DNA from 3 places in the Aliiglaciecola sp. LCG003 genome. Region 1 is predicted to be linked to each of the others. Evidence: predicted binding sites of a transcription regulator. Region 1 holds the regulator's gene; each other region holds the start of a gene.

Region 1 (3,141 bases):
CATCGGGTAATGGAGCATACCCTTAGTGCTTATCAACACATTTCATTGCAGGGATGTATTTTTACCAAGTTGGACGAATGTTACAGTCTTGGTGAAGCGCTTAGTGTGGCAATTGAACACAAATTAGCCGTTAGTTATTTAACGGATGGACAAAGTGTCCCTGAGGATATTAAAGTTGCCGATGCAAAGTATTTAATATCAACAGCGGCTAAGCTTTATAAAAAATATGGTTTGCTCCATACTGGTAAAATCGAAGTTCAAAAGTCGGCAATGTCAGTATGATTGAGGACCAAGCGAGTAGCTTAAGAAGAATGAATCAATCTCGATTAATTAAAGTAATTGCGGTCACCGGCGGTAAAGGCGGTGTAGGTAAAACAAACATTACCCTTAATACTGCAATTTCAATGGCTAAAACGGGCAAGCGAGTCATGGTGCTAGATGCTGACTTGGGTTTGGCTAATGTTGATGTAATGCTAGGTTTAAGGGTCGAAAAAAATCTCTCTCATGTACTGTCAGGTGAATGCACCTTAGATGAGGTATTAGTGATGGGGCCCCATGGCGTGCTAATTGCGCCGGCCACCTCAGGCTCTCAATCTATGACAGAATTAAGTCCAACTGAACATGCCGGACTTATCCGAGCGTTCAGTGAGCTAAGAACCGATATCGATGTACTTATCGTCGATACCGCCGCTGGCATTTCAGATATGGTGCTAAGCTTTTCCCGTGCCTCTCAAGACATCATGATGGTTGTTTGCGACGAGCCAACATCATTGACAGATGCATATGCGCTGATCAAATTACTCAACCGTGAACATGGCGTATTTCGGTTTAAGATTGTTGCAAACATGGTGCGTAATATGCGCGAAGGCCAAGAGTTGTTTGCTAAGTTGTCTAAAGTGACCAATCGCTTCTTAGATGTGGCGTTGGAATTGGTTGCGACTATTCCCTACGATGAGAATATTCGCAATTCAGTGCGTAAGCAAAGGGCGATAGTCGATGCTTTTCCTAGTTCACCTGCTGCTGTAGCGATTAAAGGCTTAGCCGAAAAAGCATTGCAATGGCCTATACCTAATCAGCCTGGTGGCCATTTAGAATTTTTCCTTGAGCAACTTATTGTCGACAAGGCGGTGGGTGGTCAAGGGTGAATAGAAAAGCTGCAGCTTATCAACAACAGGTCAATATGGCCCAATTGGTAGAAAGACATGCTTCTCTGGTTAAGCGCATTGCACATCATCTTTTGGCTAGGTTGCCTGCTAGTGTATTAGTCGATGATTTAATTCAATCTGGCATGATTGGATTGCTTGAGGCAGCGAAAAATTTTGATGGCACCAAAGGTGCAAGTTTTGAGACCTTTGCCGGTATCCGTATACGCGGAGCCATGTTAGACGAAATTCGCAAAGGTGATTGGACACCTCGTTCTGTGCATAAGAACGGTCGTGCCATTACTGAAGCCATTAATCAGGTTGAGCGTGAGACAGGAAGGGACGCCAGAGATGTTGATGTGGCTGAAAAACTTCAAGTTTCTCTCACTGATTATCATCAAATGTTGAATGAAGTAAACGCGGGTAAAATTATTGGAATCGAAGATCTGGGTATTACTGAAGATGTAATTTCTACCGAGCAAAATAAAGGTAGCGATGCTCCATTTCAGGATTTATTACAAGGATCATTTCAAAAAGCCCTCGCCCATGCTATTACTACTTTACCTGAGCGAGAAGCGATTGTATTGTCGTTATACTATGATGAAGAACTCAATCTACGCGAAATTGGTGAAGTACTCGAGGTGAGTGAATCGAGAGTTAGCCAAATTCATAGTCAGGCGATGCTTAAATTGAAAAATAAAATGCATTCTTGGCGAATGAACGAAGAACAATAGAATATAATTTTGGTTTAATCCTCATTGGAGGCAGTTTTGAATAAAAGTATGAAAATTCTTGTGGTTGATGATTTTTCAACAATGAGACGTATCATTAAAAATCTACTTAAAGATCTTGGGTTTACTAATGTGCAGGAGGCCGATGATGGCAGCACTGCACTTCCTATGTTGCAACAAGGAGAGTTTGACTTTGTGGTAACAGACTGGAATATGCCCGGCATGCAGGGAATTGATCTTCTTAGAGCGATTCGTGCAGATGATAGCTTGAAGCATTTACCAGTTTTGATGGTAACGGCTGAAGCCAAAAAAGAACAAATCGTTGCCGCTGCGCAGGCAGGTGTAAATGGTTATGTTGTTAAACCTTTTACTGCAGCTACACTGAAGGAAAAGCTTGACAAAATTTTTGAGCGTTTGGGTTAAGACTCACCTGTTAACAACACAATAGGAGTGTCTTAATGACCAGCTCTGTCGAAGCACCGTTATCGATTGAAGATGCGAGAAAGTTAGTGGCTCTTTTGGAACAAGGAGATAACCTTGCGGCCAAAGAATTACTCGAAGAAGCATCATTAACCGATTCTGTCGAATTGTTTGCTGAAGTGGGTAAGCTAACCCGTCAACTGCATGATTCGTTAAATACCTTTCAGTTAGACCCGCGGATTTCTAATTTGGCGACAGAAGAAATTCCAGATGCGCAAAGTCGTCTCAATTACGTGATTGAAACCACTGAAAAAGCTGCTAACCAGACGATGGATGCGGTCGAAACAAGTATGCCGATAGCAGAAAGGCTACATTCAGGGATCGCCAAAATTTTGCCTGAATGGAAAAAATTAATGACCAGACAGCTGCAAATAGGTGAGTTTAAGAGCTTATGCTACGAATTAGATTCGCTTTTAGAAGAATCCTCCGCAGATACTGCTAAACTAAATACTCTGCTTACTGAGGTATTAATGGCTCAGGGTTACCAGGACTTGACCGGTCAGGTTATCCGCAGAGTAATTGAATTGGTTAAAGAAGTTGAATTGAGCTTAGTTAACATGTTGACAGTGTTTGGGTCACCAGAAGCAAACAGTTTAATGTCGAAATATGACGAAAGTGCTAACAAAACTGAACCTCAGTCCGATAAAGTCAAAGCGGAAGGACCAATCATCGATGCAGATACGCGGGATGACGTGGTGTCGGGTCAGGATGACGTTGACGACTTATTATCTAGCTTGGGCTTTTAAGAGGAAATGATGCATGTCTTTTGAAGTTGACGAGGATATCCT
Region 2 (3,141 bases), 1.2 Mb from region 1:
ATTTACTGCCTAGGTGTCATAACTTTACTGCCTTTTGTTGAGCTGACAGGATTGCAAAATATCAGTCCTGTGCAACTATTTGCGCTGATTTTTTGTTGTCTAAACACGGTGATTGCTTATGGCTGTTTCACAGAAGCACTTAATATTTGGAGTGCTTCAAAGGTAAGTGCTGTAGTGGCGACCGGTCCACTTTTCACCTTTTTGAGTATGCATATTGCTCAGCGATTATATCCAGATAAATTTGCCATGATCCCCCTCAGCGCTGTGGTGGTGGGTGGAGCGCTATGTGTTGTGATGGGCTCTATCACCATAGCGCTGGCTAAGCAAAAACCACGGATTTAATCTTTTTTGGAGGGTTGTTCTTTTTTAGCCTCAGCCCCTATTGGAGTTTCATTTTTTTTACATATGGTATCGTATTCATCTCGATAGTAGCGCAAGTTCAAACAAGCTTCTTCATATCGCAATTTTGCAGTCAAGGCTTGTTGAGGGTACTCGGTACGTTCCATGGTCTTGCGCAACCTTTCACATTCTTGATGTTGTTGCTTCACCTCTAAAATTTCTTCACAGGGGTTTTGTTTACTTGCGCAACCAGCCAACATTAAGATAATAGTGCTAACAAAAGTTATTTTGGAAATAGTAGTCAGGGGGGAGTTAATGGTCATTTACTTCTCTTAGGTAAGAATATGATGAGATTTAACATATTTCAGATTGGGCTAACAATAGCTGACAGTAAGGCAAAAATCTACTTCGCAATTTAAAATTACGCGCTAGACAACCGCTAAGTGACCGTCGCTGTGCAGACAGGCATGACATCAAATTGACCACAGTTATCTGGACCAGCATGCCAAAATCAACTTGTCGTGAGGTATTGAAAAATATAGCTGGGAGATAAACTTAAAACGCTATGGGATTGAATAGGGGGCAGGGCTTACAATTCGAACTGCTGATTGAGATTTAGCTTGTATAAAATAGCCGACTAAAGGCCGGCTATTTAGAATGTGGTGGAGGGGGCAGGATTCGAACCTGCGAAGGCTGAGCCGGCAGATTTACAGTCTGCTCCCGTTGACCGCTTGGGTACCCCTCCAAAGAGGCGCGTATACTAACAGAAAATTCCACGGTGTAAATAAGCATGTTGAAAAGTAGTTGAAATAACCTGGACAGGCATCAGGCATGGTTTCACTACGTGGACACCCACCGCCACACTACGTGGACACCCACCGCTATTCCCACCGCTATTTTTTCCCAATCAATTGGCACTGCGTGGACAGGCATCGCAATCTTGATGTGTAATCATGGGGTATGGCATAGCAAAACTGTGATTCAATTGGCACTGCGTGGACAGGCATCGCAATCTTGATGTGTAATCATGGGGTATGGCATAGCAAAACTGTGATTCAAATGAACACGGGTTTGGGTAAGTAGATTTATGTTTAAATTTTGAATGGAGTTTACGAAGTTGAAATTTGATAAAACAGCCGACTGAGGGTCGGCTACTTGCAATGTGGTGGAGGGGGCAGGATTCGAACCTGCGAAGGCTGAGCCGGCAGATTTACAGTCTGCTCCCGTTGACCGCTTGGGTACCCCTCCAAAGAGGCGCGTATACTAACAGAAAATTCCATGCTGTAAATAAAGATTAAAGTTTTTTAGATATAAAACGATAAAAAAGTAGTAGTAAAGGAATAAATGCGTGAATTCTGAACAACTTAAAGCCTCCGCGGTAAAAATACATGACTTAGAATGGTCTGGGTCGGTTAATCGCTCATTAGGTCATGGTGGCAAATTTGCCCTTCTGATGTCTATGTTAGAGGGGGACTTCTTAAATCGCCCCGAAATTATTGAAACCCAAGATAGCGATCCCAAAACAGATCCATTAGCTAATTTGCGGGGTTTATATCGGTCACCTGCGCTACAAGCCACAGTTGCAGATTGGCAACTTGCAGATACCGGAGCAAAAATGTTCCAACGTAAACCTTATGATGCAGTTTTGTGGAATGCCCTTCATCCTCAGCCGTTATCAATGCGCGATGACGCTAAACATATTGAAGCAGAAGTTTTGGCCAATTGTGGCTTAAGTACTCAGCAGCGACTTTCTGGTCAAGCTGCTAAAATAATTCAAGTTGATGAAACTAAGTTATACGATGTGCTAAATCAACTGAGTTAACCTTTCAGGCAGTTGCCTAATACCCATCTAAAAATCATGGTTTTTGCAAGCCTATTATTATTTGCTATACTGCGCGCCGCAAAAAAGTTTGCTTTGGTTTTACGTTCCAATTCGCAATAAGGTTATTTATGTCTAAATTCATTGTTTGCGCGATGTACAAATTTGTCGCGCTTGAAAATTATAAAGAAATGCGTCAGCCGTTACTCGATGTAATGGAATCAAATGATATCAAAGGTACGCTGTTGTTGGCCGCTGAAGGTGTTAATGGCACCATCTCAGGTACACGGGAGGGCATCGATGCTCTTCTGTGTTATTTAAATGCTGACCCCCGTATCAATCCGATTTCGACTAAAGAATCGTTAGACGATAGTCAGGCTTTCTACCGCACTAAAGTTAAACTAAAAAAAGAAATTGTGACCATGGGTGTGGAAGGAATAGATCCCCAGCAGACAGTAGGTACCTATGTGAAACCACAAGAGTGGAATAGGTTAATTTCTGATCCTGAAGTGTTGCTTATTGATACCCGAAACAAATATGAGATTGATATTGGCACTTTTAAAAACGCAGTCAATCCGAATACCGATTCGTTTCGTGAGTTTCCACAGTATGTTAAAGACAATCTAGACCCAGAAAAACACAAAAAAGTCGCGATGTTTTGCACCGGCGGGATACGCTGTGAAAAATCTACCGCGTATCTTAAAGAGCAAGGTTTTGATGAGGTATATCACTTAGAGGGCGGTATCTTAAAGTACCTCGAAGAAGTGCCTCAAGAAAATACCCTTTGGCAGGGTGATTGTTTTGTATTTGATAACCGAGTGGCCGTTGATCACAGCCTACAGAAAAGCCACTATCAAGCTTGTTATGCATGCAGGTTGCCAATTACAGAAGAAGATACTCAGAGCGAACTGTATGAAGCAGGAGTGAGTTGTCCCCGTTGTCACGGCACTCACACTGTTGATCAGATTGAGCGCTTCCGTGAA
Region 3 (3,141 bases), 1.9 Mb from region 1:
AAGACTCACCTAAAGCGGGCTCTGCTTGCTTAGGTAAATTAGACAGCAGACGATTATTAAAACTATGGAAGTCGTTAATTGCACTGATCAAATCATCAATACCCAAGTTATCGATATGATTTACCATGCCGTTTACTAACTTCTCGTATTGTTCGCCATCAGCCAGTGTTTGTTTCGATTGCTCAAAAACGTCCAGCATCTTTTGTAAGTAATCACTTACTTTCTCAATAGGTCTCTGTGCTTGGTCAGAAGCCTGTTTATCATTGTTAAAATGAGATACAGATTCATAGGCTTTAACCACTTCAACACGTTCTTGTCGGGCCAATTGCAGCGCGAAGCCCGTTAGTTCCTGCTCGTTGAAACCCAGTTCCAAGGCTTGATTAAAGGCGGTTTCCACATCACCATCGAAAAAAGTCGTGGCTAATGAATTAACATCACTGACTAATTGTCCAATTGCGGCTAGTTCACTTTCATCTAGCTCACCGGTGACTGAGAAACTAACGCTGCTTTTGTCTACAAAAATAGCCTGCTGCGCTTGTGCGCTTTGATTAGCTTTGCTGTCGTTAATATCGACATCTGGTGAACCGGTTACACCTGCCCGTCCTCGGGACTCACCTTGCAGTTCGTTGTCAGAAACTACATCGTCAGTGATGTCACGGGGCAACACATCATTGCGTTCAATACCGCCACCAGTAGCCGAACCAAAATTAGGTGCTTGCTGCTCAACCAAACGCTGGCGATTTAATTCAAATTGTTGAACATCTTCAAAACGTATGGTCACTTCATCACCGTCAGCGGTGCGGATACTCAAGGACCTACTTTGTTGTATAGAAGCTGAAATCGACTCTGATGATTTGTATATACTTGTAGAGCCATCTCGTCCTTCAGCTTGCTGATCTTCATTGCTGCCCTTTAGTAGGGAATCTTGTAGGCGTTGGATACCTTGCTCAATCATATCTGCGCTTCGGCTAATTCCCTTTGATATGTCTTCATTCATAAAGCCGGCGAGATCTTTTTCAGCCATTTTTATGCCTTTAGCTACACCAGAACGTGCTTGCTCAAATAGACTTATCAAAGTGTCTTCGTCTGCACCACTTTTCGCTGCACCGCTGATCACACCGCCGACGAACTTCAACACATTTTTAGCGATCTCTTCAAAATCGAAAAGCCCTTTGGAGGCTTCTTTTGGCACGGGTACGTTGACTGTTTTGCCGTCCAATTGAACATTTTGATTTAAAGAATTACCGAACACCCGTAAAGCTACTGCGCTATGGGAGCTTAATTTGCCTACCGTAGTGTCAGATTGTGTGCGCAAACCTTCAACCGCTTGCTTCAAGCCAGTCTCTCGCAACTGCTGTTGCACCGCTTCATTAGGGTTGGCTTGGGGCTTGTTGCCCATAAACGTTTTTATTTCACCAAAATTCATCTCTGTCACCTCACTGTCCTCGTTATTAGTATCGGCGAAAACTCCAGAATAATTAGCTTTTATTTTGAACAATTACCATTTTGATTTTGCCACAATAATGAATTTGTTGAAAAATTACTGGAATTAATTTGAAATCAATTTGCAAGCTACGGGTAAATCCTTACAATTCGCGATCCCTAGCCATAAATGTCGAATCGAATCATGTCTACCAATCCAGTGCGTCCAACACAAATTGATCCCTTGCAATACGACAGCTTACTGTCGCACAAGAGCAAAGCGTTGCAGCACAGCTTTACTGAATTCGATATGCCTGAGCTAGAAATATTCCCATCGACAAAGCTCAATTATCGGATGCGCGCAGAATTCAGGGTGTGGCATGATGGTGCTGATCTTTTTCATATTATGTTCGACAGCCAGAACAAAGAGAAATATCAAGTATCAGACTTTCCACCAGCAAGTAATCTGATCAATCAGGTAATGCAGGACTTACTTAGCTTGCTAAAGCAAAATGAGGTTGCTAGAAGAAAGCTATTTCAAATTGATTATCTGAGCACTCTTAGTGGTGAGATTGTTGTTTCGCTGCTATATCACAAACCTTTAGATGAAAACTGGCAAGCTCAGATAGAAGCTATTTTGAATGTTCTACGGGAAAAATATGTGATTGATATCGTCGGCAGGGCCCGTAAACAAAAAATGCTGATGGACAAAGATTTTGTCACAGAAAAATTGCTCATCAAGGGCAAAACTTATACCTTCAAACAAATCGAGAACAGCTTTACCCAACCCAATGCCCAAGTCAATATCAACATGATTGAATGGGCATTGGACGTAACTCAGAATAGTCAGGGAGATTTGCTTGAGTTGTATTGTGGCTTAGGTAATTTTAGTATACCCATGGCACAAAACTTCGCTCGGGTGCTAGCTACCGAAATATCTAAAACCTCGGTCGCTGCAGCGCAAGTTAACATCCATGCAAATGGAACCCACAATGTCACCATTTTGCGTATGTCGAGTGAAGAATTCGTAGAAGCTCAACAGGGAAAACGAGAATTCAATCGTTTACAAGGGATAGATTTGTCAGTTTATGACTGCCAAACCGTTTTAGTTGATCCACCCCGAGCAGGCCTCGATGATGAAACCGTCAAAATGGTTCAGCAGTACCAAAATATTGTTTATATCTCTTGTAACCCTGAGACCCTTAATAGCAATCTGCAAGTGCTGAATAAAACCCATAAAGTTCAGCGCTTTGCTTTATTCGATCAATTTCCCTATACCCACCATGTTGAAGCAGGTGTTTATTTAACTAGGCGCTGATAAATGAAACTGTGTGAGCATAATCAAGCTGTCGATTTAGCATATTCAATTGCACCGTTTGATATAAAACGCAGCTGAATTTTGAGTCGTTTTGCCAACAACGCACGTTGTTTTTTGTCTAAATCGAGTGCTTCAGCACCAGTACTGAAAACCAGCTTAACCATAGCTTCGGCTTGCATATTAGCCAATTCTTTATTTAATTCAGTTGTTGCCACTGTGTAATCGGTGAGTTCTTCCGTAAAGTGCTGTATTTCTCTTATGACTGCCGCTCGAAATGCGTTTGAGGTTCCAGTGTGTTCTCTGAGCAGCAATCTAAATACGTTGCTATTGGCGCTAATAAATTCCATGAAAGTATCTATCGAAGTACTAATAACGCCACCACCAGAGGCAATTCTGACCCG

What was found. Region 1 encodes FliA, which starts transcription of late flagellar genes. Its sites were predicted from a motif close to CTAAAGNTNNNNNNNNNNNNGCCGATA; they were not measured.
Region 2: a site for FliA is predicted at 1,634-1,660, ahead of QR722_RS08235 (VC2046/SO_2500 family protein). Genes of this name have one in related genera too.
Region 3: a site for FliA is predicted at 1,456-1,482, ahead of QR722_RS02550 (DUF5610 domain-containing protein). Genes of this name have one in related genera too.

Annotation. Positions count from the first base shown of each region.
Region 1 covers NZ_CP128185.1:3,148,161-3,151,301, reverse strand. Annotated here, with positions in the region: gene flhF (flagellar biosynthesis GTPase FlhF) at 1-282, shown strand, start outside; gene QR722_RS13760 (MinD/ParA family ATP-binding protein) at 279-1,145, shown strand; gene QR722_RS13755 (RNA polymerase sigma factor FliA) at 1,142-1,876, shown strand; gene cheY (chemotaxis response regulator CheY) at 1,913-2,296, shown strand; gene QR722_RS13745 (protein phosphatase CheZ) at 2,332-3,099, shown strand; gene QR722_RS13740 (chemotaxis protein CheA) at 3,113-3,141, shown strand, end outside.
Region 2 covers NZ_CP128185.1:1,920,257-1,923,397, forward strand. Annotated here, with positions in the region: gene QR722_RS08215 (DMT family transporter) at 1-342, shown strand, start outside; gene QR722_RS08220 (hypothetical protein) at 339-662, opposite strand; tRNA gene QR722_RS08225 (tRNA-Tyr) at 1,000-1,084, opposite strand; tRNA gene QR722_RS08230 (tRNA-Tyr) at 1,503-1,587, opposite strand; gene QR722_RS08235 (VC2046/SO_2500 family protein) at 1,688-2,161, shown strand; gene trhO (oxygen-dependent tRNA uridine(34) hydroxylase TrhO) at 2,290-3,141, shown strand, end outside.
Region 3 covers NZ_CP128185.1:601,900-605,040, reverse strand. Annotated here, with positions in the region: gene QR722_RS02550 (DUF5610 domain-containing protein) at 1-1,426, opposite strand, end outside; gene trmA (tRNA (uridine(54)-C5)-methyltransferase TrmA) at 1,643-2,740, shown strand; gene fabR (HTH-type transcriptional repressor FabR) at 2,764-3,141, opposite strand, start outside.